4 regions of the Streptomyces dryopteridis genome follow, and region 3 is predicted to be linked to each of the others. Evidence: predicted binding sites of a transcription regulator. Region 3 holds the regulator's gene; each other region holds the start of a gene.
What was found. The regulator HrcA, encoded in region 3, represses chaperone genes, less so after heat shock. The targets are predictions, from matches to a motif close to TTNGCACTCNGNNNNNCNGAGTGCNAA.

Region 1 (7,395 bases), 700 kb from region 3:
GATCGGCGCGGTGGTCTCCTCGACGGACGCGGCGGCCGTGTTCTCGGTGCTGCGCAAGGTGCCCCTGCCCTCGCGGGTGACGGGCGTACTGGAGGCCGAGTCCGGCTTCAACGACGCGCCGGTGGTCATCCTCGTCGTGGCGTTCGCGACCGTCGGCCCGGTGGACGACTGGTACCTGCTGCTCGGGAAGATAGCCCTGGAGCTGGCGATCGGCGCCACGATCGGTCTCGCGGTGGGCTTCCTCGGCGCGTACGGGCTGCGGCACGTGGCCCTGCCGGCCTCCGGCCTGTACCCGATCGCCGTGATGGCGATCGCGGTGGCGGCGTACGCGGCGGGCGCGATGGCGCACGGTTCGGGCTTCCTCGCCGTCTACCTGACCGCGATGGTGCTGGGCAACGCGAAGTTGCCGCACTGGCAGGCGACCCGGGGCTTCGCCGACGGGCTCGGCTGGATCGCCCAGATCGGCATGTTCGTCCTGTTGGGCCTGTTGGTGACGCCGCACGAGCTGGTGAACGACTTCTGGCCGGCGGTGGTCATCGGTCTGGTGCTGACGATGGTGGCGCGGCCCCTGGAGGTCTTCGTCTCGCTGCTGCCGTTCCGGGTGCCGTGGCAGGAGCAGACGCTGATGTCGTGGGCGGGCCTGCGCGGCGCCGTCCCCATCATCCTGGCCACGATCCCGATGGTGTCGGGGATCGAGGGCAGCGACCGGGTGTTCAACATCGTCTTCGTGCTCGTGGTGGTCTACACGCTGGTGCAGGGGCCGACGCTGCCCTGGCTGGCGCGCAAGCTGCGGCTGGGCGATCCGGCGGAGGCCGCGTCCGACCTCGGCATCGAGTCGGCGCCGCTGGAGAAGCTGCGCGGGCACCTGCTGTCGTTCTCGATCCCGGCCGCCTCGAAGATGCACGGCGTGGAGATCCACGAGCTGCGACTGCCGGCCGGGGCCTCGGTGACCCTGGTGGTGCGGGACGCGGAGAGCTTCGTGCCGCAGCCCTCGACCGTGCTGCGGCGCGGGGACGAGCTGCTGGTGGTGGCCACGGACCCGGTGCGGGACGCGGCGGAGGAGCGGCTGCGGGCGGTGGCGCGCGGCGGCAAGCTGGCCGGGTGGCTGGGCACGACGGGCGCGGTGGCCGGACACGCGGCCGGCGGCGGCGCGCGGGCCGGGCACGGGTCGGGCACGGGCGCGGGGCCGGGCGCCCGGCGATCTTCGTCACGTACCTGACAGACCGGGCGGAGCTGCGAAATCCGTACGAATCCGGCCGCCTTACCGAGGGAAACCGCAGCTTTCACGCCGGTTTCCAAGATCGGGGGATGTGAAGTCCCCGTTAATCGCAGGTGAAGACACGCCTTGTCAGCACAATCACAGGGCGTGTCCCCTTTTTCCCCTGTACGATCGAAGGACACACATCGAACCAACTCTGCCTGACGCAGAGCTGGCGCGACCGCTCGGCGGCCGTGGCACCCCCCGCAGTGGGTCCCCGGTATCACTCGGTCCGGCGCAAGAGGACAGCTCTCGGAGCTCCCACATGTACGGGCACGACCCACAGGCCGTGTCGTCCGCAGACGGGGACGCTCTACCAGGCGGTGGAAAGGCAAGGCCGTGGCATCCGTCACGACCGACCAGCACGACAAGTCCGAGAACTCCTCCCCCGCCGCCGACCGCCCCACGAAGGCCAAGGTCGGCTACGGACAGCTCCTGCGCACCCCCGGCGCGCTGGGCTTCGTCCTCCCCGGGTTCGCCGCCCGCCAGCCCTTCGCGATGCTGGCCATCGGCATCCTGCTGCTCGTGCAGCACACCACCGGCTCCTACGGCGACGCGGGCATCATCGGCGCCGTCACCGGTGTCTCCATGGCCCTGCTCGCCCCGCAGATGGGCAAGCTCGCCGACCGCTTCGGCCAGGCCGCCGTCCTGATCCCCGCGGTCCTCGCGCACGCCGCGTCCGTGGCCCTGCTCGTCACCCTGGCCCTGCTCGGCGCCCCGCTGTGGGCCCTGGCCCTGTCGGCCGTGCTGACCGGTGGCTCGGTGCCGCAGGTCGGCCCGATGGTGCGGGCCCGCTGGACCGCGAAGCTGGAGGGCGAGCGCTCGGCGCTCATGCCCACCGCCGCGGCCTTCGAGTCGGTCACCGACGAGTTCACCTTCGTGGTCGGCCCGGTGCTGGCCACCGCCCTGTGCGCGGGCGTCCACCCGGCGGCCGGTCTGGTCGCCGAGGCCGCGCTGACCCTGTTCGGCGGCCTGTTCTTCGCGGCCCGCCGCTCCTCCCAGCCCAAGCCCCACGGCCGGCACTCGGCGGACGGCCAGAAGCACGCCTCCGCGCTGTCCGTCCCCGGTCTGCGCGTCCTGATCATCGCGTTCGTCGGCATCGGCGCCGTCTTCGGCGGCATGCAGGTCTCGCTGGCCGCGTTCTCCCAGGAGATCGGCAACCCGGGCGCCAACGGCCTGCTGTACGGCGTCTTCGCCGGCGGTAACATGATCGCCGGCATCGCCTGCGGCATGATCGCCTGGAAGATCGGCCCGCGCCGCCGCCTGATCCTCGGCTACGTCGGCCTCGCCGCCGCGGCCTCGCTGCTGTGGACCGCCGACTCGGCGATCCTGCTCGGCGCCCTCGGCCTGATCGTCGGCCTGTGCATCGCCCCGGCCCTGATCACCGGCTACACCATGGTCGAGACCCTGGTCCCGCACAACGCCCGCACCGAGGCGTTCACCTGGCTCACCGGCGCGGTCGCCTTCGGCCAGGCCGGCGCGATGACCGTGGCCGGTCGCCTGACCGACGCCCACGGCTCCACGTACGGCTTCCTGGTGCCCGCCGGCGCGACCGTGCTGGCCCTGCTGACCGTGCTCGCGCTGCGTTCCAAGCTGGCCCCGCACGGCCCGAGCCGGATCGTCAGCAAGTCCGCGCCGCAGGCCGGACAGGCCGACCGGAGCCACGGAACGGTGGCGTCCGATTCTTCTCCCGAGATGACCGTGGAGAGCCCGAAGGCCATGGCGGACAAGGGTTCCGGGGCCGCGCGCGAGCGTGGCGTCGGTCACCGCGTCCCGGTGACGGTGGACTGAACGGGCGGAATACGTCACCATGGACCGTCGTTAGCACTCATCGAGTCAGAGTGCCAGGAGGAAATTCGTGCCGACCTACCAGTACCAGTGCACCGAGTGCGGTGAGGGCCTTGAGGCCGTGCAGAAGTTCACCGACGACGCGCTGACCGAGTGCCCGAGCTGCCAGGGACGCCTCAAGAAGGTGTTCTCCGCCGTCGGGATCGTCTTCAAGGGCTCCGGTTTCTACCGGAACGACAGCCGCGGCTCCTCGTCGAGCTCCACGCCGGCCTCGTCCTCGAAGACCTCGTCCGCGTCGACCACCTCGGGAACGTCGAGCACCACCTCGACCGCCGCCCCGGCCGCGTCGAGCACGAGCTCCTCCACCCCCGCCGCCTAAACGCGCGCACCAGGCCACGCCGGGCCCCGCACCACCCCGGACCGAACAGGTCCCGGGCGGGCAGCGGGGCCTTCGGCGTGCCCGGATACTGTGGGCGCCATGAGCAACGCTGTCATGAGCAACGCAGAGATCGGCGTCATCGGCGGGTCCGGGTTCTACTCCTTCCTGGAGGACGTGACCGAGGTCGCCGTGGAGACCCCGTACGGCGCCCCCAGCGACTCCGTCTTCCTCGGCGAGCTGGCCGGCCGCAAGGTCGCCTTCGTGCCCCGACACGGCCGCGACCACAAGGTCCCGCCGAACCGGATCAACTACCGGGCCAACCTGTGGGCGCTGCGCTCCCTGGGCGTGCGCCAGGTGCTCGGGCCCTGCGCCGTCGGCGGGCTACGCGAGGAGTTCGGGCCGGGCACCCTGCTCGTCCCCGACCAGCTCGTGGACCGCACCAAGGCCCGCGTGGGCACCTTCTTCGACGGGCTGCCGCTGCCGGACGGCACCGTGCCCAACGTCGTGCACACCACCTTCGCCGACCCCTACTGCCCGGTCGGGCGTCAGGTCGCGCTGGCGGCGGCCCGGGGACGGGACTGGGAGCCGGTGGACGGCGGCACCATGGTCGTCATCGAGGGCCCGCGCTTCTCGACCCGCGCCGAATCCCGCTTCCACGCCGCGATGGGCTGGTCCATCGTGGGCATGACCGGCCACCCCGAGGCCATCCTGGCCCGCGAGCTGGGCCTGTGCTACACCTCGATCGCCCTGGTCACGGACCTGGACGCGGGCGCGGAGACCGGCGACGGCGTCTCGCACACCGAGGTGCTGAAGGTCTTCGGCGAGAACGTGGGCCGGCTGCGCGAGGTGCTCTTCGACGCGGTGACGGCGCTGCCGCCGTCGGCCGACCGCGACTGCCTGTGCACCCACGCGCACGACGGCTGGGACCTGGGCATCGAACTGCCGTAGGCACCCGCCCGCGCCCGACGCGCGAGACGCCCCGATCCGACCGGTCTCCTCCGGTCGGGGCGGGGCGTCGGCGTGCGGGCGTCGGCGTGCGCCGCCCTTACGCGGGCTTCGCGCAGATCACGTCGAAGGGGCGGCCGATGGACATGGTCAGCTTCATCGGCTCGGTGGTGCCGGCCGGGCACTGGGACTCCAGCTTGACCAGGTCGAGGACCTTGTAGGCGCCGCTGCCGGCGCTCGCGCAGGCCACTTCCTTGGCGGTCTCGGTGATGCAGTCGCCCTTGACGAGCTGGCCGCCGCCGGCGCCCGCGTCACCGGGGTGCGGGTCCTTGAGGTTGCGGCCGCAGACCGTCTGGGTGGGCAGGCCGCCGTCCTTGTTGCCGCCGAAGGTGCGCTTGACCTGGATGATCAGGTCGGTGCCGGCGGGGCACTGCACGGAGCCGGGCAGGATGCTCGCCTCCTGCACCTCCAGGGCCTTGAAGGTGGCGCCGGACTCGTCGCAGTCGAAGTCCGTGTAGCCGTCCGGCCGGTCCTCGGGGTCGGGTCCGCCGCAGTCCCCGACCTTCCACGGACCGGCCTTCTCCCCCTTGGAGGAGGAGTGCGAGGCGGAGGGCGAGGCGGTGGGCTTGTCGGAGCCGCCCTTGTCGTCGCCGACGATCTTCGAGAGCCCGTAGCCGGCGCCTATCAGCAGCACGAGCAGCACGAGCACGCTCACCAGGCCCTTGCCCTTGCCGGGCGGCGGGGTCGGCCGGCCGGGCGGCGGACCGCCCCAGCCGCCGGGCGGCGGCGGGGGCTGCCCCGGGCCGCCGTAGGGATTGCCGGGCGGCGGGCCCGGCTGCCCGTACGGGTTCCCGGGCGGCGGGCCCGGCTGACCGGGGCCGGGACCGTAGGGGTTGCCCGACTGGCCGTACGGGTTGCCCGACTGGCCGTAGGGGTTGTTCGGCGGGGGCTGACCCGGACCGGGGCCGTACTGCGCCATGCGTCGTCTCCTTGGGGGCGGTGTTCGAGGGTGTCGAAGCACGCATCATAGGGAGCTCGTCCGACATGAACACTTCACGTCCGTACGGCGGGATCGGTTCCCCGGGCCGGCGGAGGGAGACGCTCCGCGAACCTCCCGAGAAAAACCTCGGCCGCCCTGTCACATCCGGGCGGCCCGTCCGGTCCACCGGGTGAGGGCGCGCGCAGGGCGCGTCACCGACCGGAAGGACCCGACCATGCCGTACGTGTCGCTCGCCCCCCGCCCCTCGCTGCTGCTGCGGATCGGCGGCTGGTGGTCGCGCCGGGACTTCGGGAAGGTGCTGGAGCCCGGCCTGGCCTACGGGCACAACACCAGGGTGCTCTCGACCTACTTCGCCATGGAGCGCTCGGTCGCCAAGTGGGACGCGCTGGACGGGGAGCTCAAGCAGCTCGCCGTGCTGGCGGCGGCCGTCCGGCTGAACTGCTCGTGGTGCGTGGACTTCGGCTACTGGGAGAGCCACGAGCGCGGGCTGTCGAAGGAGCGGATCGAGGCCGTGCCCCGTTGGCGCGAGACCGAGGGCGTGTACGGCGAACGGGAACTGCTGGTCATGGAGTACGCGGAGGCGATGACGGCGACCGAACCGGAGGTGCACGAGGAGCTGGCGCACCGCGTGATCGCGGAGCTGGGCGAGGCCGCGTACGTGGAGCTGACGGCGATCGTGGGGCTGGAGAACTGGCGCTCGCGGGCGAACCGGGCCTTCGGCCTGACGAGTCAGGGCTTCTCGACCGCGTGTGCCGTACCGTCGCCCCGGTGACCGCCGCCGGCGGTCGCGGGGACGACCACGGGGGACGACGTGACGCGGGACACGGAGACGGGCGCGGGGACGGGCGCGGGGCGGGACACGGGCGGGCGGGAGGCCGGGGCGGAGCTGTTCGAGGGGCAGCGCCGGCGCCTGTTCGCGATCGCCTACCGGATCACGGGCGGGGTCGCGGACGCCGAGGACCTGGTGCAGGAGGCGTGGATCCGGTGGGACGCCGCCGACCGGGAGGCGGTGGAGAACCCGCCGGCCTGGCTGGCCCGCGTGGTCACCAACCTGGCGCTGAACCGGCTGGACTCGGCGGCGGCCCGGCGTGTGACCTACGTCGGGCCGTGGCTGCCCGAGCCCCTGGTCACCGCGGCCGGGGCCGCGGAGCCGGCGGACGGGGCGGCGGCGGTCGAGTTGGCGGACTCGGTGTCCACGGCGGTGATGGTGGTGCTGGAGAGCCTGTCGCCGGTGGAACGCGCGGTGTTCGTGCTGCACGAGGTCTTCGGTTACCCCTACCGGGAGGTGGCCTCGATCCTGGACCGCTCCGAACCCTCGGTGCGCCAGACCGGGCACCGGGCCAAGGCGGCCGTCCGGGCCCGGCGCCCGCGCTTCGAGGCGCCGGCGGGCGTGCGCCGGGCGGTCACCGACGAGTTCCTCACCGCGGCGACGGGCGGGGACCTGCACCGGATGCTGGGGCTGTTGGCGCCGGACGTGACCCTGTGGACGGACGGCGGCGGGCTGATCCGGGCGGCCGTGCGGCCGGTGTCGGGCCCGGAGAACGTGGTCCGGTTCCTGCTCGGGGTGCTCGCCCGGCCGGAGGTCGCGGGGCTCGCGGCCGAGGCGGTGGACGTGGACGGGCAGCCGGGCGTGCTGCTGCGGCTGCCGGACGGGTCGGTGGACTCGGTGGCGGTGATGGAGTGCGGCGCGGACGGTCGGATCGCGGAGGTCCCGGTCGTGCGCAATCCGGAGAAGCTGCGACACCTGTGACGGGTGTGGGTGAACCCTCTGTCCACAGGCCGGGGGGTTGTCCACAGGGTCGAGCGGGCGGGGGCGGAACGCGGGAAGCTGACGGGGCCCCGGGCGCAGGTCCGGGGCGCGTGACCCGTGACCCGCACCCGAAGGGCGGTACCCGCCATGTCCCGAACCCCGACCTCGGCCCCGAACCCGCACCCGAACCCGCACGCCGAACGCGCCGCGCTGCCCCGCTACCCGGGGACCCGCACGCCGGCCCGCACACCGACCCGACCGGAGCACGCGGAGCA
Region 2 (7,395 bases), 1.7 Mb from region 3:
ACCGGCGCGCGCGCCGTCGTCTACGCCGGGGACGACCTCGGCGACCTCGCCGCGTTCGCCGCCGTGGACAAGCTCCGCGCCGACGGCCTGCCCGGCCTCCTGCTGTGCTCGGGCGCCGCCGCCCCGGGCGAGGACCACCCGGTCCCCGAACTCGCCGGCCGCGCCGACCTGGTCCTTCCGGGGCCCCCGGCCGTCGCCGCCTTCCTGCGCACTCTGGCCGACGCGGTGGGCTGAGCCGGGGTCCGGGGCCGGGCCCGGTCTCAGTCGAGCTCGGCCAGGTCCGCGAGCTGGGCCGTGAACCAGGCGGCCGGGGGCAGGGCCGTGGCCGTCGCCGCCAGCCGCTTGGTGCGCTCGGCCCGCTCCTCGGCCGGCAGCGACAGCGCCTCGTGCAGGGCCCGCGCGGTCGCGCTCACGTCGAAGGGCTCCACGGCGAACACGTCCCCCGCCAGTTCCTCGTACGCGCCCGCCCGGGTGGACAGCACGATCGCGCAGCCGGCCTCCGAGACCACCGGGACCTCCTTGGCGACCAGGTTCATGCCGTCGCGCACCGGGTTGACCAGGGCCACGTCCGCGAGCCGGTACGCGGCCAGGGACCGCGTGAAGTCGTCCTTCACCGACAGCAGCACCGGCTGCCAGTCCGGGGTGCCGAAGCGCTCGTTGATCTCGCCGGCCAGCTCGTGCACCGCGTGCGTGTAGTCGCGGTAGGCGGCCAGGTCCTGCCGCGAGGGGTAGGCGGAGGCCAGGTGGACCACCCGGCCGCGCCACTCGGGCCGCTCGTCGAGCAGCTCGGCGTAGGCCAGCAGCCCGCGCAGGATGTTCTTGGACAGCTCCGTGCGGTCCACCCGGACGATCGTGAGCCGATCGCCGACCTCGGCCCGCAGCGCCGCGAGCCGGTCGTCGACCTCCGGGCGGTGGGCCAGCGCCCGCAGCTCGTCGGCGTCCACGCCCAGCGGGTGGCGCACCACGCGGGTGCGGCGCGGGCCGGGGGCGCCGGCGCGCTGGTGGGCCACGTGCGGACCGCTGGGGTCCGGCACGGCCACGGCCCGCCCGCCGGGCCCGTCCAGGGCCGCGCCGGCCAGGAACTCGCCGGCCCATGCCCCGGTGTGGAAGCCGAGCACGTCGGCGCCGAGCATCCCCCACAGCAACTGCTCGCGGACCGCCGGCGGCAGCAGCCGCAGGGTCGCGTCCTCGGCCCACGGGGTGTGGGTGAAGTGCGCGATCCGCAGGTCGGGGCGGCGCTCCCGGAGCAGCCCGGGGACCAGCGCGAGGTGGTAGTCCTGCACGAGGACGGCGGCGCCGGGCCCGGCCTCCTCCGCGAGCGCGGCGGCGAAGGTCTCGTTGTAGGCGACGTAGCGCTCCCAGTCGGTGTGGAAGGCGCGGTCGAAGACGGGCTCGCGCGGGGTGTTCCACAGGCCGTGGTGGGCGAACCAGAGGACCGAGTTCGCGATCCCGTTGTACGCGGCGTCGTACATCGTGGGATCGATGTCCAGCATCCGGACGCCCGGTTCGGCGATCCCGCGCCGCACGGCCTCGCGGTCCGCGTCCGAGAGGGCCGCGCAGATCCAGCGGGCCCCGGGCCGCTCGGCGAGGGCCGCCGACAGGCCCGAGACCAGCCCGCCCCCGCCCCGCCGCGCGGTCAGGGCGCCGTCCTCGGCGAGGAGGTACGAGACCGGGCCGCGGTTGGCGGCGACCAGGACCCGGGCACCGCCGGCGTCGGGGGCGGAGGGGACGGCGGGGGAGGGGGACGCTTCGTGGGCCATGTGGCGATCCTGGCCGGGGCGGCCGGCGGGCAAACGTGTGTCAGGCCACGTGGCGGCGTCCGAGGTACTCGGCGATCTCCGTCATGGGGGGCCGTTCCACCGTGTCCACCGGGTGGCTGCGGGGCGCGAAGCCCTCCGCCGTCCGCTCGAACTGCACCAGCTCCGGGCGGACCAGGTGCCGGCGGTCCAGGCGCACCTCGGCGGTGCGGTGGATGGCGGCGGCCATGCGGCCCAGCGCCTGCCCGTCCTGGTGCCGGTGCGCCCGCACCCCCACGTCCACCTGCGCCAACGCGTCCAGGCCCACGGTGTGCAGCGCGTCCACCAGCAGCCCCAGCTCCACCCCGTAGCCGACCGGGAACGGCAGCCGCTCCAGCAGCTCGCGGCGGACGGCGTACTCGCCGCCCAGCGGCTGCACGAAACCGGCCAGCCGGGGCCAGTGCAGGTTGAGCAGCGGACGGGCGACCAGCTCGGTGACCCGGCCGCCCTGGCCGGGCAGCTCGCCCAGCGGCCGGTCGTACATGGCCTTCACGAAGGCCACCTCGGGATCGGTCAGCAGCGGGCCGAGGATCCCCGAGACGAAGGTGGAGGTGAAATCGCGCAGGTCGGCGTCGACAAAACACACCACGTCCCCGCGCGTGACCAGCAGCGAGCGCCACAGCACCTCGCCCTTGCCGGGCAGCGCGGGTATCCGCGGCAGGATCTCGTCCCGGTGCACGACCCGGGCCCCGGCCTTGGCCGCGACCTCGCCGGTGCGGTCCTTCGACCCGGAGTCGATCACCACCAGCTCGTCCACCAGCGGGGCGGGCGGGGCCTCGATCAGGTCGCGCCGGATGGCGGTGACGATCTCCCCGACCGTCTCCTCCTCGTTCAGCGCGGGCAGGACCACGCTGACGGTGGTGCCGGAGGCCCGTTTGCGCTCCAGCAGCAGCTCCAGCGGGCGCGCGGCCGCCGACCAGGAGCGGTCGGCCAGCCAACGCTCCACTTCTTCCAGCACCTTCGACACTCCCTGGGTGGGTCGGCGGTGGCCCGTGGCGGTCCGAAATGTGATCCATCTCGCGGTTCGGACGTCTGTCTCAACCACCCGGGCCTTCGGTTACAGTCTTGAGCAACGCGAAGGACCATCGCATGTCGGGGTCCTCCGCGCACAAACGCACCGGCGCGTCAGCAAGCGCGCGACCGGCGCCATACCGCTCATCCAGAGGGGCAGAGGGAAACGGCCCGTTGAAGCCCCGGCAACCCTCCAGTCGGTTCTCGCGCATTCGCGAGGTCCCCCGACTAGGGAAGGTGCCAAATCCGTCTCGTGTGGCGAAACGCGCCCACGAGGAAGATGAGGAGAAAGGGCCTCGCCTGCCATGGCTGCACAGACTGTCGCCTCCGCCACCTCCGTCGATCTCGGTCCCGCCACCGCGCTCTCCTGTCGCGAGTGCGGCACCCGGTTCGACCTCGGCCCGATCTTCGCCTGCGCCGAGTGTTTCGGCCCGCTGGAAGTCGCGTACGACCTGCCCCTCGGCGACCCCGAGGCGCTGCGGGCCGCGATCGAGGCGGGCCCCCAGAACATCTGGCGCTACGCGCCGCTGCTGCCCGTCCCCGCCGACGTGGCCGACAAGCCCAACCTGAACCCGGGCTTCACCAAGCTCGTGGACGCCGAGAACCTGGCCAAGGAGCTGGGCATCACCGGCAAGCTCTACGTCAAGGACGACTCGGGCAACCCGACGCACTCCTTCAAGGACCGCGTCGTGGCCATCGCCGTCGAGGCCGCCCGCGCCTTCGGCTACACCACCCTCTCCTGCTCCTCCACCGGCAACCTGGCCGGCGCCGTCGGCGCCGCCGCCGCCCGGGCCGGACTGCGCTCCTGCGTGTTCATCCCGCACGACCTGGAGGACGGCAAGGTCGTCATGGCCGCCGTCTACGGGGGCGAGCTCGTCGCCATCGAGGGCAACTACGACGACGTGAACCGCTTCTGCTCCGAGCTCATCGGCGACCCGCTGGGCGAGGGCTGGGGCTTCGTCAACGTCAACCTGCGCCCCTACTACGGCGAGGGCTCCAAGACCCTGGCCTACGAGATCTGCGAGCAGCTCGGCTGGCGGCTCCCGGACCAGATCGTCATCCCGATCGCCTCCGGCTCCCAGCTCACGAAGATCGACAAGGGCCTCCAGGAGCTCATCAAGCTCGGTCTGGTCGAGGACAAGCCCTACAAGGTCTTCGGCGCGCAGGCCGAGGGCTGCTCCCCGGTCTCCGTGGCCTTCAAGGCCGGGCACGACGTGGTCCGCCCGCAGAAGCCGAAGACCATCGCCAAGTCCCTGGCCATCGGCAACCCGGCGGACGGCCCGTACGTGCTCGACGTGGCCCGGCGCACCGGCGGCGCGGTCGAGGACGTCGACGACGAGCAGGTCGTGGACGCGATCAAGCTGCTGGCGCGCACCGAGGGCATCTTCGCGGAGACCGCCGGTGGCGTGACCGTGGGCGTGACCCGCAAGCTGATCGAGAACGGCCTGCTGGACCCGACGCTGACCACCGTCGTGGTCAACACGGGCGACGGGCTCAAGACCCTGGACGCGGTGGCCGACTGCCGGCCCTCCGCGACCATCCGGCCCAACCTGGACGCCTTCCGGAGCGCCGGTCTGGCCTGAGCCCTCCGCGGCTCCTCCCCCGTCCCCTCCCCGTCCTCACGGAAGGCCCCTGTCATGAGCGTCAACGTCCGCATCCCCACCATCCTGCGCACCTACACCGACGGCCGGGCCGAGGTGCCCGCCGAGGGCGCGACCCTGGCCGAGGTCATCGCCTCCCTGGAGTCCTCGCACCCGGGCATCGGCGCGCGCATCCTGGACGACCAGGGCAAGCTGCGTCGCTTCGTGAACGTGTACGTCAACGACGACGACGTGCGCTTCGAGGGCGGTCTGGACGCCAAGACCCCCGACGGCGCCGGGGTCTCGATCATCCCGGCGGTCGCCGGCGGCTGCTGAGTCCTCGGTCCGGGGGCGTCGGGGGGCGCTCCCGGATCGCCTCGGGAGTTTGTCGATTGCCCTCTCCGCGACAAGCGGAGGGGGCAATTCTGCTTGATTGGGCGCGGTAAGGTTGGGGAAGCCCCCGCTCCCGTACGTGTCCGGTCCCGGTGAAATTGCCCGGAGACCGTCGACATCGCGCCAACCTCCGTGTGCGCTATGGGGCTTTGGCGTCGTTTGTCTCGCCCGAGTTGCCCGAGAATATTCCCGAGTTTCACCCTATTTGCATATTCGGGTATGGCCGGATTTCTCGTCGGATTGACCTGTTGCAGACCGCGTTGGTGCAGATACATTCAGCCGCGGTCGAGGCGTTCCGACGCAAGTTCTGACCCGGGATCGCGAAGTGCGTTCCCGCGCAAGGGCCGGTAATAGGGGAGTTGGGCATGGCTCAGGGCACCGTCAAGTGGTTCAACGCGGAGAAGGGCTACGGCTTCATCGCGGTCGACGGTGGTGCGGATGTATTCGTCCACTACAGCGCCATTCAGATGGACGGATACCGCACCCTTGAAGAGGGTCAGCGGGTCGAATTCGAGATCTCGCAGGGCCAGAAGGGTCCGCAGGCGGACATGGTCAAGCACGCCGAGGGCTGAGTCCGACGCGATCGGGCCACGACCGACAGGCACCCGTGAGGGGCCCATCCCCACCAGAGGGGGATGGGCCCCTCACGCGTTGTGCGGCCGGCGGGCCCGCGATCGGCGCGGGACCGGCGCGGCGACCGGCGCGGCACGGCCTCCCGGGGGCGGCCCGCCCGAGCGCGTGCTCCGCGCCGACCTGCGGGTTCTCCGAAGGCGCTTGCACTCGTGGGGGGCGAGTGCTAATCATTGGCGTTGGCACTCTCCCCTTGAGAGTGACAAAAACTTGGACCGATTCGATGAGGTTCGAAGGGCCGGGCGGGAAGGAACCGCCGGGTGCTCGGGCCGTCCGTCGCGGGCATCGGAGCACGGTCCGGAGCAATCCACCCCAGTCCGGGAGGACCACTTCACATGGCCAAGATCATCGCGTTCGACGAGGAGGCCCGGCGCGGTCTCGAGCGCGGCATGAACCAGCTCGCCGACGCCGTCAAGGTCACCCTTGGCCCCAAGGGTCGCAACGTCGTCCTTGAGAAGAAGTGGGGCGCCCCCACGATCACCAACGATGGCGTGTCCATCGCCAAGGAGATCGAGCTGGAGGACCCGTACGAGAAGATCGGCGCCGAGCTGGTCAAGGAAGTCGCCAAGAAGACGGACGACGTCGCCGGTGACGGTACGACCACCGCGACCGTCCTGGCGCAGGCGCTGGTCCGCGAGGGCCTGCGCAACGTGGCCGCCGGCGCCAACCCGATGGCTCTGAAGCGCGGCATCGAGAAGGCCGTCGAGGCCGTCTCCGCCGCCCTGCTGGAGCAGGCGAAGGACGTCGAGACCAAGGAGCAGATCGCCTCCACCGCGTCCATCTCCGCCGCCGACACCCAGATCGGCGAGCTCATCGCCGAGGCGATGGACAAGGTCGGCAAGGAAGGCGTCATCACCGTCGAGGAGTCGCAGACCTTCGGTCTGGAGCTCGAGCTCACCGAGGGCATGCGCTTCGACAAGGGCTACATCTCGGCGTACTTCGCCACCGACATGGAGCGTATGGAGGCGTCCCTGGACGACCCGTACATCCTCATCGTCAACTCCAAGGTCAGCAACGTGAAGGACCTCCTTCCGCTGCTGGAGAAGGTCATGCAGTCCGGCAAGCCGCTGCTGATCATCGCCGAGGACGTCGAGGGCGAGGCCCTGTCGACCCTGGTCGTCAACAAGATCCGCGGCACCTTCAAGTCCGTCGCCGTCAAGGCCCCGGGCTTCGGTGACCGTCGCAAGGCCATGCTCGGCGACATCGCCATCCTCACCGGTGGCACCGTCATCTCCGAGGAGGTCGGCCTCAAGCTGGAGAACGCCGGTCTCGACCTGCTGGGCCGCGCCCGCAAGGTCGTCATCACCAAGGACGAGACCACCATCGTCGACGGTGCCGGTGACAGCGACCAGGTCGCCGGTCGCGTGAACCAGATCCGTGCCGAGATCGAGAACTCGGACTCGGACTACGACCGCGAGAAGCTCCAGGAGCGCCTGGCGAAGCTCGCCGGTGGCGTCGCCGTCATCAAGGCCGGTGCCGCGACCGAGGTCGAGCTCAAGGAGCGCAAGCACCGCATCGAGGACGCCGTGCGCAACGCCAAGGCGGCCGTCGAAGAGGGCATCGTCGCCGGTGGTGGCGTGGCCCTGCTGCAGGCTTCCGCGGTCTTCGAGAAGCTGGAGCTGGAGGGCGACGAGGCCACCGGTGCCGCCGCCGTCAAGCTGGCGCTGGAAGCCCCGCTGAAGCAGATCGCCGTCAACGCCGGCCTCGAGGGTGGCGTCGTCGTGGAGAAGGTGCGCAACCTGACCCCGGGTCACGGCCTCAACGCCGCGACCGGCGAGTACGTGGACCTGGTCGCCGAGGGCATCATCGACCCGGCCAAGGTCACCCGCTCCGCCCTGCAGAACGCGGCCTCCATCGCCGCGCTCTTCCTCACCACCGAGGCCGTCATCGCCGACAAGCCGGAGAAGGCCGCCGCGGCCCCCGGTGGCATGCCGGGCGGTGACATGGACTTCTGATCGACCCCACGGGTTGATCGGCGGCTCCAT
Region 3 (7,395 bases):
GTGAGGGCCCGCAGTTGTTTGATCTCCTGGAACAGGCCGTCGGCGGTCTTGTACCCGCCGGCGAGGAACCCGAGCCCGCCGGCCTCGGAGACGGCGGCCGCGAGGACGGGACAGGACCCGCCGCCGGCCATGGGCGCCTGCACGATCGGGTACCGGAAAAGGCCGTTCAGCGCGGAGGACATGAGCTGCATCGTGCCATGTCCCCCACGGCACGCCGAATCGCCACATTCCCCTGGCACAGTCCGCCGCGCCGTCCGTCGCGCCGTCCGCCGCGCCGGACTCGCGGGGCCCGGAAACGGGCCGAGGGCCCGGTCCGTCGGGTGACGGTCCGGGCCCTCGGGCCGGGGTGTGCGCCGCCGGGGGCGCGGGCTCGCTCAGCGGCCGTTGAAGGCGTCCTTCAGGCGGCTGAACAGGCCCTGCTGGCCCGGCTTGAACTCGCCGAGGGGGCGTTCCTCGCCGCGCAGCTTGGCGAGCTGGCGCAGCAGCTCCTCCTGCTGGGCGTCGAGCTTGTTCGGGGTCTGGACCTCGACGTGCACGATGAGGTCGCCGCGTCCGCCGCCGCGCAGGTGGGTGACGCCCCGGCCGTGCAGGGGGATGGCCTGGCCGGACTGGGTGCCGGGCCGGACGTCGACCTCCTCCATGCCATCGAGGGTGTCGAGCGGGCAGGTGGTGCCGAGCGCGGCCGCCGTCATGGGGAGGGTGACCGTGCAGTGCAGGTCGTCCCCGCGCCTTTGGAACACCGGGTGCGGCAGTTCGTGGATCTCCACGTACAGGTCGCCGGCGGGGCCGCCGCCGGGGCCGACCTCGCCCTCGCCCGAGAGCTGGATCCGGGTGCCGTTCTCGACGCCGGCGGGGATCTTGACGGTGAGGGTGCGCCGCGAGCGGACCCGTCCGTCGCCCGCGCACTCGTGGCAGGGGGTGGGCACGACGGTGCCGAAGCCCTGGCACTGCGGGCAGGGCCGCGAGGTCATGACCTGGCCCAGGAAGGACCGGGTGACCTGCGAGACCTCGCCGCGCCCGCGACACATGTCACAGGTCTGCGCGGAGGTGCCGGGGGCGGCGCCCTCGCCGGAGCAGGTGGTGCACACGACGGCCGTGTCCACCTGGATCTCCTTGGTGGTGCCGAACGCGGCCTCGTCCAGCTCCAGGTCCAGCCGGATCATGGCGTCCTGGCCGCGGCGGGTCCGCGAGCGCGGTCCGCGCTGCTGGGCCGTGCCGAAGAAGGCGTCCATGATGTCGGAGAAGTTGCCGAAGCCGCCGGCGCCGAAGCCGCCCGCGCCGCCTCCGCCGCCGGCCGAGGACAGGGGGTCCCCGCCGAGGTCGAAGACCTGCTTCTTCTGCGGGTCCGAGAGGACCTCGTAGGCCGCGTTGATCTCCTTGAAACGCTCTTGCGTCTTGGGATCGGGGTTCACGTCCGGGTGCAGCTCGCGGGCGAGCCTCCGGAATGCCTTCTTGATCTCGTCCTGCGATGCGTCGCGGCGCACGCCGAGTACGGCGTAGTAGTCCGTGGCCACTTACGACTCCGCCAGGATCTGTCCGACGTAACGTGCCACTGCGCGTACCGCTCCCATCGTTCCGGGGTAATCCATGCGGGTCGGGCCGACCACGCCGAGTTTGGCGACGGCTTCGCCGCCGGAACCGTAGCCGACCGAGACGACGGAGGTGGAGTTGAGCCCCTCGTAGTCGTTCTCGTGGCCGATGCGTACGGTCATCCCCGACTCTCCGGCCTCGCCGAGGAGCTTGAGGAGCACGACCTGCTCCTCCAGCGCCTCCAGCACCGGCCTGATCGTCAGGGGGAAATCGTGTCCGAAGCGGGTGAGATTGGCGGTGCCGCCGATCATCAGCCGCTCTTCGGTCTCCTCGACCAGGGTTTCGAGGAGGGTGGCCAGCACGGCCGTGACGGTGCCCCGGTCCTCGCCGTCGAAGGACTCGGGCAGGTCGGTGACCAGGCCCGGCACGTCGGCGAACCGCCGGCCGACGACCCGGCTGTTGAGCCGGGCCCGCAGATCGGCCAGGGAGGTCTCGGGGAAGGGCGCCGGGCAGTCGAGGATCCGCTGCTCGACCCGGCCGGTGTCGGTGATCAGCACGAGCATCAGGCGGGCCGGGGCCAGCGCGATCAGTTCGACGTGCCGGACGGTGGAGCGGGTCAGGCTCGGGTACTGCACGACGGCGACCTGGCGGGTGAGCTGCGCGAGCAGCCGCACCGTGCGGCCGACCACGTCGTCGAGGTCGACGGCGCCGTCGAGGAAGTTCTGGATGGCCCGTCGCTCGGGCGTGGACAGCGGCTTGACCCCCGCGAGCTTGTCCACGAAGAGGCGGTAGCCCTTGTCGGTGGGGATGCGCCCGGCACTGGTGTGGGGCTGCGCGATGTACCCCTCGTCCTCCAGGACGGCCATGTCGTTGCGCACGGTGGCGGGCGACACCCCGAGGTGGTGGCGTTCGGTGAGCGCCTTGGAGCCGACGGGCTCCTGCGTGCCGACATAGTCCTGGACGATGGCGCGCAGCACTTCAAGTCTGCGTTCGCTGAGCATTCGCGCGCACCTCCAGCTCGTTGACTCGTGGTCTCGTCCCGTTGTCCCCCGGCCCCTGCCGGCACTCCCGTCGTGCGAGTGCCAGAGATCCCCCGGTCAGTGTACGGCGGGCGAGCGGACCGGAGGCAAGGCCGGTCCGTCACGGTAGCGTCCCCGCATGGACGTGCGATGGGAAGAGGCCGGCTGGGAACGACTCGCGGGTCGGGTCGGCCGGCGACGGCTGCCGGTGTGGGATTGCACCGTGGGACTGGTGGTGGGCGACGTGTCGACCCTCCTGATCGACCCGGGTTCCTCGCTCGCGGAGGGCGCGGAAATCCGTCGGGAGGCGGAACGGTTGACCGGCCGGCGTGTGACGCACCTCGCGTTCACCCACGGACATTTCGACCACGTGTTGGGGGCCGCGGCCTTCGCCGGCGCGGAGGTCTTCGGCGCGGTGGGCCTGGCGGCGGCCCTGCGCACGGGCCGGGCCGAGCTGTGCGCGGACGCCGTGCGGCACGGGCTGCCGGAGGAGGCGGCGGTCGCGGCCACGGAGGCCCTGGTGGAGCCCCGGCACTCGGTGTCCGGGGAGTGGACCCTGGAGCTGGGCGGGGTGCAGGTGCTGTTGGCGAACGTGGGCCCCGGGCACTCCCCGCACGATCTGGCGGTGTGCGTGCCGGGCGAGGTCGAGGTGGTGTTCTGCGGGGACCTGGTGGAGGAGTCGGCGGCGCCCTCGGTGGGCCCGGACGCGGTGCCGGCGCGCTGGCCGGACGCCCTGGACCGGCTGCTGTCGCTGGGCGGCCCGCAGGCCCGTTACGTGCCGGGGCACGGGGCGGTGGTGGACGCGGCCTTCGTGGCGGCGCAACGGGAGTCGTTGGCGGCGGCGCACGGGGTGGCCCCGAAGGCCGTGCCGCCGGGCCCCTGAGCACTACCCTCGGCACAATGCGCGAGTACTCCTCCGATCTGACCCCCGCCTGGAAGCGTCCGAAGGCCGTCCCCGAGGTGCCCGCCGACCCCGATCTCGTGGTGGAGGTCGCCGGCGTCGACTTCTGCGGCGCGGTGGTGGGCTGCGAGGCCGGGACGGTGACCCTGGAGGACCGGTTCGGCAGGCGGCGGGTGTTCCCGCTGGAGCCGCGCGGGTTCCTGCTGGACGGCGTCGTCGTGACCCTCGTGCGCCCCTCCCGGGCCCCGGCCGCGCCGGCGCGCACGGCCTCGGGTTCGGTGGCGGTGCCGGGGGCGCGGGCGCGGGTGGCGCGGGCGGGCCGGATCTACGTGGAGGGCCGGCACGACGCGGAGCTGGTGGAGCGGGTGTGGGGCGAGGACCTGCGGATCGAGGGGGTGGTCGTGGAGTACCTGGAGGGGATCGACGACCTGCCGGCGGTGGTCGCGGAGTTCGCGCCGGGCCCGGACGCCCGGCTGGGGGTGCTCGTGGACCATCTGGTGCCGGGGTCGAAGGAGTCGCGGCTGGCGGCATCGGTGACCTCGCCGCACATGCTGGTGGCGGGGCATCCGTACGTGGACGTGTGGCAGGCCGTGAAGCCCTCGGCGCTGGGGATCCCGGCCTGGCCGGTGATCCCGCCGGGGCAGGACTGGAAGACGGGGGTGTGCCGGGCGCTGGGGTGGTCGACGGAGCCGGGCGTGGCCTGGCGCGGGATCCTCGCGCGGGTGGGTTCGTACCGGGACCTGGAGCCGGCGCTGCTGGGCCGGGTGGAGGAGCTGATCGACTTCGTGACGGCGCCGGAGGGGTGAGAGACCCGGCAGAAACGGTCCTCTAGCACGCGGACGACAACCCGCCGACAGCGACACGCTCACGCACGGGTGACGTGCCGGCGCCCGTGCCCGGCCGGCCGCCAGGCTGCCGGTCATGATCGTCAACGTGTTGCGCCGGCGCGCCCTCGTGGTCGTGACCGCGCTCGCCGCCTCCCTGCTGCCCTCGCTCGGCTCCGCCGACGCCGCCACCGTCTCGGCCCGGGTCACCACCCGGACCGCCGCCCGGGCCCTGGCCCCGGCCAACTCCTGCCCCCGGGTCTCCGACCACCTCTACCCGGCCGCCGACCCCCGGGTGGACCTGGGGCGGATCACCCCGTCCCCGTCCTGGCGGATCGACTGCCGGCAGCTGTACCGCTCGGACGGCCGGCCGCCGGCGGTGATCTTCGAGGAGGGGTTCCGGCCGAAGGACACCGTGGGCGGGCAGTACGACGTGGAGAGCTACGTGCTGGCCAACCAGCCCTCCCCGTACGTGTCCACCACCTACGACCACGACCTGTACAAGACCTGGTGGAAGTCGGGCTGGAACTACTACGTGGACGCCCCGGGCGGCATCGACGTGAACCGCACCATCGGCGACACCCACAAGTACGCCTCGCAGGTGGAGGTGGCCTTCCCCGGCGGGATCGCGCCCTCGTTCGTGGTGGGGGTCTGCCCGGTGGACAAGGCCACCAAGACGGAGGTCATGTCCGAGTGCGTGGACAACCCGAACTACCGCCCGTGGCGCGAGGCGTTCTGAGACCCCGCGGGTCCGCGACCCCTCAGTCGACGAGGTCGCGGACGACGGCGTCGGCCAGGAGCCGGCCGCGCAGGGTGAGCACGGCCCGTCCCTCCGTGAAGGGCCCCGGCTCCAGCAGTCCGTCCGCGACCGCCTTGCGGGCGGCGGCGAGGCCGGCCGGGGCCAGCAGTTCCAGCGGGCAGCCGGTGACCAGGCGCAGTTCCAGCAGGATCCGCTCGACCCGGCGGTCCTCCTCGGCCAGCACCTCGCGGCCCGCGCCCGGGGAGCGGCCGGCGGCCAGGGCCGCCGCGTAGGCGCCGGGGTGCTTGACGTTCCACCAGCGGACCCCGCCGACGTGGCTGTGGGCGCCGGGTCCGGCGCCCCACCAGTCGGCGCCGCGCCAGTACAGCTCGTTGTGCAGGCAGCGGGCGGCCTCGGTGGTCGCCCAGTTGGACACCTCGTACCAGTGGTAGCCGGCGGCGGCCATGGCCTCGTCGGCGATGAGGTAGCGGTCGGCGTGCACGTCGTCGTCGGTCATGGGGACCTCGCCGCGCTTGATCCGGCGGGCCAGGCCCGTGCCCTCCTCGACGATCAGCGCGTACGCGGAGACGTGGTCGGGGCCGGCGCCGATCGCGGCGTCCAGGGAGGCCCGCCAGTCCTCGTCGGACTCGCCGGGGGTGCCGTAGATGAGGTCGAGGTTGACGTGCTCGAACCCGGCCGCGCGGGCCTCGGCCACGCATGCCTCGGGCCGGCCGGGGGTGTGGGTGCGGTCGAGGATCTTCAAGACGTGCGGGCGGGCGCTCTGCATCCCGAAGGAGAGCCGGTTGAAGCCGCCCTCGCGCAGGGTCTCCAGGTAGCGCGGGTCCACGGAGTCGGGGTTGGCCTCGGTGGTGATCTCGGCGTCCGGGGCGAGCCCGAACTCCTCGCGGACCGCCGCCAGCATCCGCACCAGGTCGGCGGCCGGCAGCAGGGTGGGGGTGCCGCCGCCGACGAAGACGGTGCGGACCTCGCGCGGGTCCCCGTCGAGGACCTCGCGGGCCAGCCGGATCTCGTCGATCAGGGTGTCGGCGTAGTTCTCGCGGGAGGCGAGCACGCCGCCGCTGCCGCGCAGCTCGGTGGCGGTGTACGTGTTGAAGTCGCAGTACCCGCAGCGGCTCGCGCAGTACGGGACGTGCAGGTAGAACCCGAGCGGCCGGTCGACGGCGCCCTCCCGGGCGGCGGCCGGCAGTCGGCCGTCCTCGGGCACGGGCTCACCATCGGGCAGTACGGAAGGCATTCCCCCATTGTCCCGTACCCGGGCGGGCCGATCGGCCCGCCCGGGTACGGGCGGGGCCTCAGGCTTCGCGGGACCCGGCGTACATCTCGTCCAGCAGGCCCTTGAACTCGCGCTCGACCACCGGCCGCTTCAGCTTGAGGCTGGGGGTGAGGTCGCCGTGCTCCACGTCGAGGTCGCGGGGCAGCAGCCGGAACCGCTTCACGGTCTGCCACTTCTGGAGGCCCTCGTTGAGGGTCTGCACGTAGGTCTCGATCAGCCGGACCGTCTCGGGGGCGGCCACCACCTGCGCGTAGTCCTTGCCCTCCAGGCCGTTCTCGGCGGCCCAGGCGAGGATGGCGGGGCCGTCGAGGGCGATGAGCGCGGAGCAGAAGTTCCGGTTGGCGCCGTGCACGACGATGTTGGAGACGTACGGGCACAGGGCCTTGAACTGGCCCTCGACCTCGGCGGGCGCCACGTACTTGCCGCCGGAGGTCTTGATCAGGTCCTTCTTGCGGTCGGTGATCCGCAGGTAGCCGTCGGCCGAGAGCTCGCCGATGTCGCCGGTGTGGAACCAGCCGTCGCTCTCCAGCACCTCGGCGGTCTTCTCGGGCTGCCCGTGGTAGCCCTGCATGATGCCGGGGCCGCGCAGCAGGATCTCGCCGTCCTCGGCGATCCGCACCTCGGTGCCGGGCAGCGGCTTGCCGACCGTGCCGGTGCGGTATGCCTCGCCGGGGTTGACGAAGGAGGCGGCGCTGGACTCGGTGAGCCCGTAGCCCTCCAGGATGTGGATGCCGGCGCCGGCGAAGAAGAAGCCGATCTCGGGCGAGAGGGCGGCGGAGCCGGAGACGGCGGCGCGCAGCCGGCCGCCGAATGCCTCGCGGAGCTTTCCGTACACGAGCTTGTCGGCGACCGTGTGCTTGACGCTGAGCGCGAGCGGGGCCCCGGGCCGGCCGGTCCGCCGGAAGTTGTCCTGACTGGTCTTGGCGTACTCACGGGCCACCTCGGCCGCCCACAGGAAGATCTTGTACTTGGCCCCGCCGCCCGCCCGGGCCTTGGCCGCGACCCCGTTGTAGACCTTCTCGAAGATCCGGGGCACGGCGGCCATGTAGGTGGGCTGCACCACCGGCAGGTTCTCGATGATCTTGTCG
Region 4 (7,395 bases), 2.0 Mb from region 3:
GCCGGCCGTCGACGGCGCGGGCGACCTCGGCGACGAGGTGGGCGCGGATGACGGCGCCGTCGGGTTCGTAGAGCCAGCGGCCGACGGGGCCGACCTCGGGGGCGGCGGGGGGTTCGGTGACGACGAGGGCGTCCCCGGCGGGCAGCAGGGTGGCGCGGACGGCGCCGGGGGTGGTGCCGAACCAGAGCACGGCCTCCTTGACCTCGCCCCGGTCGGAGATCCACTCGGCCTCGGCCTCGGCGGGCACGGCCTCGTGCGGGATGCCGGGGGCGATCTTGATCGCGGCGTGCCGGGCGGCGCGGGCGGTCTCCACGGCCCAGGACAGCGGCGGGGAGTACGCCTCGGGGTCGAAGGTGCGGCCCCGGCCGCCGCGCCGGGCGGGGTCGAGGAAGACGGCGTCCCAGCCGCCGGTGTCCACGTCGGTGACGTCGGCCTCGCGGACCTCGATCAGCGCGTCGAGGCCGAGGTCCTCGGCGTTGGCGCGGGCCACGGCGGCCGTGAGCGGGTCGCGGTCCACGGCGAGCACGCGGACGCCGGCGCGGGCGAGCGCGATCGCGTCGCCGCCGATGCCGCAGCACAGGTCGGCCACGGAGCGGACGCCGAGGGCGGCGAGGCGTTCGGCGCGGTGGCGGGCGACGGTGGCGCGGGTGGCCATCTCGACGCCGGCCGGGGTGAACCACATCCGGTGCGCGTCCGCCACGCCGAACTTGGGCTCGGCGCGCCGGCGCAGGGCGGCCTGGCCCAGGGCGGCGGAGACCAGGGCGGTGGGGTGCTCGCGGCGCAGCCGGGTCGCGACGGCGAGGTCGTCGGCGGGTCGGTGGTCGCGCAGGGAGTCCAGCAGGGCGCGGCCGGTGTCGGTGCGCAGGGCGGCGAACGCGGCGAGGGGGTCGTTCCCGGCGGGGGCGTGCGCGGTGTCGGCGGCGGTGTCGGGGTGGGTCACCGTCCCATTGTCGGCGGCTCCGGGGGTGCGGCGCGCCCGGCCCGGTGCGGGGCGGGTGTGCGCCATGGGGGTGGTCGTCGGCGTGGCGGGGCGCATGGCGTCGGCGTGGCGCCGGATCGCGTTGTCAGGATCCAGCCATGCAGCTTGTACGACAAAAGGAAGAAATGGGCCGTGCGCGCGCCCGCCGCCGTGCCGCCCTCGCGCTCGGCGCCCTCCTGGTCGCCTCCCTCGGCACCGCCTGCTCCGCCGACGCGGACCGCCCCGCCGAGCGGCAACCCAAGGGCGCGGCCGGCGCCGCGCCCGTCCTGGACAAGGCTGCCCAGGCCCGCCAGGCCCGCGCCGCCCTCGTCGCCGCCACCAAGAAGTGGGGCCTGGCCAAGGTGCCCCTCACCGCCCCGGCCGCGCCCAGGCAGAAGGCGGAGATCACCACCCGCGAGGGCTTCGAGGTCGAGGGCGGCGAGAGCCTGCCCCCCGTCTTCACCACCGTCCCCACCGAGGACAAGGTCGTCTTCCTCACCATCGACGACGGCGCCGAGAAGGACCCCCAGTTCATCGAGATGATGAAGGAGCTGAAGATCCCCTACACGGCGTTCCTCAGCGACTACGTCGTCAAGGACGACTACCCGTACTTCAAGCGCATGCAGCAGGCCGGCGTCGGCATCAACAACCACACCCTCAACCACCGGTACATGCCGGCCCTCTCCTACGAGAAGCAGCGCGAGGAGATCTGCGGCCAGCAGGAGACCATCCAGCGCGTCTTCGGCAAGCGCCCCACCCTGTTCCGCCCGCCCTACGGCAACTACAACCAGGACACCCTGCGCGCCGCCGCCTCCTGCGGGATCAAGCACGCCCCGCTCTGGAACGCCGAGGTCTTCCCCGACAAGATGGACTGGCGCGAATGGGACCGCGACCTGCACCCCGGCGACATCGTCCTGACCCACTTCCGGGGCCGGGAGGACTGGAAGGGATCCATGCCTGACATGATCCGTCAGTTCATGAAGACCGTCACGGACAAGGGATACGCCGTGGCCCGCCTGGAGGACTATCTCTGATGCGCTCGCGCCGGCCCCGGACCCCGCGTCCCTCCCGACCCCGCGCCCTCGCGGCCGGCGCGCTCGCCCTCGCCGTCGCCGTCCTCGCCGGCGGCTGCTCCCGCACCACCGAGCCGGTGGAACGCCTGGGCCGGCAGGCCCTCGGCCCCGGCTCGGCCTCCCCGAGCGCCCCGCCGGCCGCCCGGCCCTCCCCGTCCGGCCCGGCCGCCGCCGACGCGGACGCGTACCGCCGCTGGGGCTTGGCCGCCCCGCCGCGCTTCGCGCCCGCGCCCGCCGTCAAACCCCCGCTGCCCGCCCCGGCCGCCCCCGACCAGGTGCCGGTCGTGGACCGAATACCCGTGCCCGACGGGCGCAGAATCGTTTTCCTGACCTTCGACGACGGAGCCGAGAAGGACCCCGCCTTCCTCCGCATGGCGGCCGACCTGAAACTGCCGATCAGCATGTTCCTCACGGACAGCGTGGCCGGCTCGGACTACGGCTGGTTCCGCGCGCTGCGCGACCAGGGCCACGGCAGCGTCGTCAACAACCACACCCTGACCCACCCCAACCTGCGCACCCTGGGGGCCGAGGCCCAGAAGCGCGAGATCTGCGGGCAGCAGGACCGCCTCGCCGCCGCCTTCGGCACCCGCCCCGCGCTCTTCCGCCCGCCCTACGGCAACCACAACGCCGACACCCTCCGCGCCGCCAAGGGCTGCGGACTGCGCGCCGCAGTGCTGTGGCGGGCCTCCATGCAGATCCACGACCTCCAGTACGCCGAGGGCAAGGGCCTGCGCCCCGGCGACATCGTCCTCGCCCACTTCCGCGGCCCCGCCGAGCTCAAGGGCGAGACCGAGGTGGAGATGACCCGCGAACTCCTGCGCCGGATCCAGGAGCAGGGCTACGAGATCGGCCGGCTCGAAGACTGGATGTGACGCGCGCGAAGGGCCCCGGACGCGAGCACGCTCGACGTCCGGGGCCCTTCGCGATCCGGGGCGGGGCCGGTCAGCGACCCGGGGTGATCATGGTGGGGGATGCGTCCAACGCCCCCATCGGACCCGGCTCCAGCGGATCCAGCGGGGTCGTCGCGTCCGCCTCCCGCAGGCGCTCCGCGCTGTCGCTGATCCGCAACAGCAACGCGATCATGATCCAGTTCGCCAGCAGGGACGAACCGCCCTTCGCGAGGAACGGCAGCGCCTTGCCGGTCAACGGGATCAAGCCGGTCACCCCGCCCGCGACCACGAACACCTGCAGGGCCAGCGCCGCCGAGAGCCCCACCGCCAACAGCTTGCCGAAGGGGTCACGGGCGCCCAGCGCCATCCGCAGCCCGCGCTGCACGAGCAGCGCGTACAGCAGCACGACCACCATCACCCCGGCCAGGCCCAACTCCTCGCCGACCGTGGTCAGGATGAAGTCCGAGCGGCCCGCGAACTTGATCAGTTCCGGCTGCCCCTGCCCGAGCCCCGTCCCGGTCAACCCGCCGGTGCCGAAGCTGAACAGGGCCTGCGCGAGCTGATCCGTGCCGGTGCCCTTGGTGTAGTACGCCATCGGATCCAGCCACGCGTCCACGCGGCCCTTCACGTGCGGCTCGCTGGACCCGACCACGAACGCGCCCACCGCCGCCATCAGCAGACCGCACACGATCCAGCTCGTGCGCGCGGTGGCCACGTACAGCATCACGACGAACACGCCGAAGAAGATCAGCGAGGTGCCCAGGTCCCGTTCGAAGACCAGCACCAGCATCGAGACCACCCACACGGTCACGATCGGCCCCAGCTGCTTCATCGGGGGCAGCCGGATCCCCAGGAACTTCCGGCCGGTCAGCGCCAGCGAGTCCCGGTGGATCATCAGGTAGCCCGCGAAGAAGATCGCGATCATGATCTTCACGAACTCGCCCGGCTGCACCGAGATGCCCGGCAACTGGATCCAGCGCTTGGCGCCGTAGGTGTCCGCGCCGAAGAACGCCGGCGCGATCAGCAGCACCAGGGCCACGACCATCGTGATGTAGATGAACCGCTGGAGCAGCCGGTGGTCCCGCAGCACCATCAGCGTGATCACGCACGCGGCCACGCCCACCACGGTCCACATCATCTGCCCCGGGGCGTTCGCCTCGGAGTTGTAGCGCTCGATGTACGCCTGGTCCAGGCGGAACAGCAGCACCAGGCCCAGCCCCGACAACAGCAGGGCCAGCGGCAGGATCAGCGGGTCGGCGTAGGCCGCGAACCGGCGCACGGCCAGATGCCCCACCAGGGCCAGCAGGGTCATGCTGACCGCGAAGCTGCCGATGTTCCCCGGCAGCTCGTCGTTCATCGCCAGACCCGCGCAGGCCACGCCCGCGACGCTGATGAGCACGACGAACAACAACAGCCACGCCTCGGTGCGCCGCCGCGCACGCGCCGAGGCGCCCACCACGCTCAGTCCGCGCACCGGGAACCACCGGGGGTCGACGATGCGGAGGCGGAACGGGTGGGAAGGTCGAGGGCCGGGGTCGGCGCGGGTCCGACCGGGGCTGCCGGGGCGAACGGGAACGCGTCGGTCCCGCGGCCCGCCCGTCCGGCTGTGCGGCGCTTTGTCTTCATATCGTCTTTGACGATACGCCCGTGACCATGGTTCCTGGCCCGGACGCCGATGGGAAGAGTCACACCGCCCCGGCCCGCCCGCACCGGGCGCCCCGGCCCCGTGTGGACGGCCCGCGGACGGGTACTGATCAGCCCGGGCCGTTCGCCCCGCCCCCGTCCCGCGCGGTGGTCCCGACCCCGCCGGCCACCCCGCGAGGGTGCTGAATTGGCACTCCGCTTGACCGAGTGCTAATCACCGGAATAGTCTCGGCCCTGGCACTCGCCCCTGGTGAGTGCCAATTGCGACGGGCAGGTCCGGCACCCGCGACGACGGGCCGGCTGGTTCGCACCCCAGACAGTTAACCCCGCGAGATCTCCGAAGGGGGAGGTCGGATCGTGACGACCGCCAGCTCCAAGGTTGCCATCAAGCCGCTTGAGGACCGCATTGTGGTCCAGCCGCTCGACGCCGAGCAGACCACGGCCTCCGGCCTGGTCATCCCGGACACCGCGAAGGAGAAGCCCCAGGAGGGCGTCGTCCTCGCCGTGGGCCCGGGCCGCTTCGAGGACGGCCAGCGTCTGCCGCTCGACGTGAACGTCGGCGACATCGTGCTGTACAGCAAGTACGGCGGCACCGAGGTCAAGTACAGCGGCGAGGAATACCTCGTCCTCTCGGCCCGCGACGTGCTCGCGATCGTCGAGAAGTAAGACCCGGCACCACCAAGGCATCACCCCGGCGTGCGCGGCCGGTCCGGAACCCCGGGCCGTCGTCCGTCGGCGGTCGCGCCCCTCATCTCCCCGCTCACGCCGGGCGGCGAGGGGCGCGACGTGTTTACACCCCGGAATTTTCGAGAGGGCTGAACCGCTTCCATGGCGAAGATCCTGAAGTTCGACGAGGACGCCCGTCGCGCCCTTGAGCGCGGCGTCAACAAGCTGGCCGACACGGTCAAGGTCACGATCGGCCCCAAGGGCCGCAACGTGGTCATCGACAAGAAGTTCGGCGCGCCGACCATCACCAACGACGGCGTCACCATCGCCCGTGAGGTCGAGCTCGACGACCCGTACGAGAACCTCGGCGCCCAGCTCGTCAAGGAGGTGGCGACCAAGACCAACGACATCGCGGGTGACGGCACCACCACCGCGACCGTCCTGGCCCAGGCGCTCGTCCGCGAGGGTCTGCGCAACGTCGCCGCCGGCGCCTCCCCGGCCTCCCTGAAGAAGGGCATCGACGCCGCGGTCAAGGCGATCTCCGAGGACCTCCTCGCGACCGCCCGCCCGATCGAGGACAAGGCCGACATCGCCGCCGTCGCCGCGCTCTCCGCGCAGGACAAGCAGGTCGGCGAGCTCATCGCCGAGGCGATGGACAAGGTCGGCAAGGACGGTGTCATCACCGTCGAGGAGTCCAACACCTTCGGCCTGGAGCTGGAGTTCACCGAGGGCATGGCCTTCGACAAGGGCTACCTCTCCCCGTACATGGTCTCCGACCAGGAGCGCATGGAGGCCGTCCTCGACGACCCCTACATCCTGATCAACCAGGGCAAGATCACGTCCATCCAGGACCTGCTGCCGCTGCTGGAGAAGGTCATCCAGGCGGGTGGCTCCAAGCCGCTGCTGATCATCGCCGAGGACGTCGAGGGCGAGGCCCTGTCGACCCTGGTCGTCAACAAGATCCGCGGCACCTTCAACGCGGTCGCCGTCAAGGCCCCCGGCTTCGGCGACCGTCGCAAGGCGATGCTCCAGGACATGGCCACCCTCACCGGTGCCACCGTCATCGCCGAGGAGGTCGGCCTCAAGCTCGACCAGGCCGGTCTCGACGTGCTGGGCTCCGCCCGCCGCGTGACCGTCTCCAAGGACGACACCACGATCGTGGACGGCGCCGGCTCCTCCGAGGACGTCCTCGGCCGCGTCAACCAGATCAAGGCCGAGATCGAGTCCACCGACTCCGACTGGGACCGCGAGAAGCTCCAGGAGCGCCTCGCGAAGCTCGCCGGCGGCGTGTGCGTCATCAAGGTCGGCGCCGCCACCGAGGTGGAGCTGAAGGAGAAGAAGCACCGTCTGGAGGACGCCATCTCCGCGACCCGCGCCGCGGTCGAGGAGGGCATCGTCTCCGGTGGCGGCTCCGCGCTCGTCCACGCCGCGAAGGTCCTGGAGGACAACCTCGGCAAGACCGGCGACGAGGCCACCGGTGTCGCGGTCGTCCGCCGCGCCGTCGTCGAGCCGCTGCGCTGGATCGCCGAGAACGCCGGCCTGGAGGGCTACGTCATCACCTCCAAGGTCGCCGAGCTCGACAAGGGCCAGGGCTTCAACGCCGCCACCGGCGAGTACGGCGACCTGGTCAAGGCCGGCGTCATCGACCCGGTCAAGGTCACCCGCTCCGCCCTGGAGAACGCCGCCTCCATCGCCTCCCTGCTCCTGACGACCGAGACCCTGGTCGTCGAGAAGCCGGCCGAGGACGAGGGCGACGCCGGCCACAGCCACGGCGGCCACGGCCACAGCCACTGAGGCACCGCCCCGCGAGGGGCACCCCGGCCCTCGGGCCGGCGCACACGGCGAGGCCCCGCCCGGTGAACACCGGGCGGGGCCTCCCGCACGTCCGGGGCCGGCCCGAGGGGGCCGCGCGGGAACGATTCGGCACGACGGGCCTCACACGGGCACGCGCCTCACCCCGGCACGGATCCCACGGGGCACGGACCCCACCCCGGCACGGGCCTCAGCGCGGCCCGTACTTGCGGCCCGCCTTCGAGGACACCCCGCCCAACAGCCCGCGCGGCGCCAGCTTCACCACGCCCATCAGCGCCTTGTACCGCGGATCGGGGATCGACACGGTCCGGCCGCGCGCCAGGTCCGTCAGCGCCTCCGCCACCAGCTTGTC

Region 1: the regulator HrcA is predicted to act here: its motif matches at 3,080-3,106, upstream of ACN20G_RS15155 (FmdB family zinc ribbon protein).
Region 2: the regulator HrcA is predicted to act here: its motif matches at 5,590-5,616, upstream of groL (chaperonin GroEL).
Region 4: the regulator HrcA is predicted to act here: its motif matches at 4,753-4,779, upstream of groES (co-chaperone GroES).

What each region holds. Positions count from the first base shown of each region.
Region 1 is NZ_CP187113.1:3,531,236-3,538,630, reverse strand. It holds gene ACN20G_RS15165 (potassium/proton antiporter) at 1-1,219, shown strand, start outside; partial or broken gene ACN20G_RS15160 (MFS transporter) at 1,598-2,887, shown strand; gene ACN20G_RS15155 (FmdB family zinc ribbon protein) at 3,117-3,425, shown strand; gene ACN20G_RS15150 (S-methyl-5'-thioadenosine phosphorylase) at 3,540-4,373, shown strand; gene ACN20G_RS15145 (hypothetical protein) at 4,471-5,349, opposite strand; gene ACN20G_RS15140 (carboxymuconolactone decarboxylase family protein) at 5,585-6,142, shown strand; gene sigJ (RNA polymerase sigma factor SigJ) at 6,182-7,120, shown strand.
Region 2 is NZ_CP187113.1:2,523,797-2,531,191, reverse strand. It holds gene otsB (trehalose-phosphatase) at 1-234, shown strand, start outside; gene ACN20G_RS10600 (alpha,alpha-trehalose-phosphate synthase (UDP-forming)) at 261-1,760, opposite strand; gene ACN20G_RS10595 (glucosyl-3-phosphoglycerate synthase) at 1,801-2,754, opposite strand; SAM riboswitch class I at 2,949-3,094, shown strand; gene thrC (threonine synthase) at 3,113-4,390, shown strand; gene ACN20G_RS10585 (MoaD/ThiS family protein) at 4,445-4,723, shown strand; gene ACN20G_RS10580 (cold-shock protein) at 5,146-5,352, shown strand; gene groL (chaperonin GroEL) at 5,746-7,365, shown strand.
Region 3 is NZ_CP187113.1:4,229,127-4,236,521, reverse strand. It holds gene ACN20G_RS18110 (nitronate monooxygenase) at 1-182, opposite strand, end outside; gene dnaJ (molecular chaperone DnaJ) at 375-1,514, opposite strand; gene hrcA (heat-inducible transcriptional repressor HrcA) at 1,515-2,531, opposite strand; gene ACN20G_RS18095 (MBL fold metallo-hydrolase) at 2,689-3,432, shown strand; gene ACN20G_RS18090 (DUF3097 domain-containing protein) at 3,450-4,256, shown strand; gene ACN20G_RS18085 (ADP-ribosyltransferase) at 4,372-5,013, shown strand; gene hemW (radical SAM family heme chaperone HemW) at 5,036-6,268, opposite strand; gene ACN20G_RS18075 (AMP-dependent synthetase/ligase) at 6,327-7,395, opposite strand, start outside.
Region 4 is NZ_CP187113.1:2,205,119-2,212,513, reverse strand. It holds gene ACN20G_RS09120 (class I SAM-dependent methyltransferase) at 1-1,006, opposite strand, end outside; gene ACN20G_RS09115 (polysaccharide deacetylase family protein) at 1,078-1,992, shown strand; gene ACN20G_RS09110 (polysaccharide deacetylase family protein) at 1,992-2,903, shown strand; gene ACN20G_RS09105 (FtsW/RodA/SpoVE family cell cycle protein) at 2,974-4,395, opposite strand; gene groES (co-chaperone GroES) at 4,923-5,231, shown strand; gene groL (chaperonin GroEL) at 5,394-7,025, shown strand; gene ACN20G_RS09090 (SDR family NAD(P)-dependent oxidoreductase) at 7,234-7,395, opposite strand, start outside.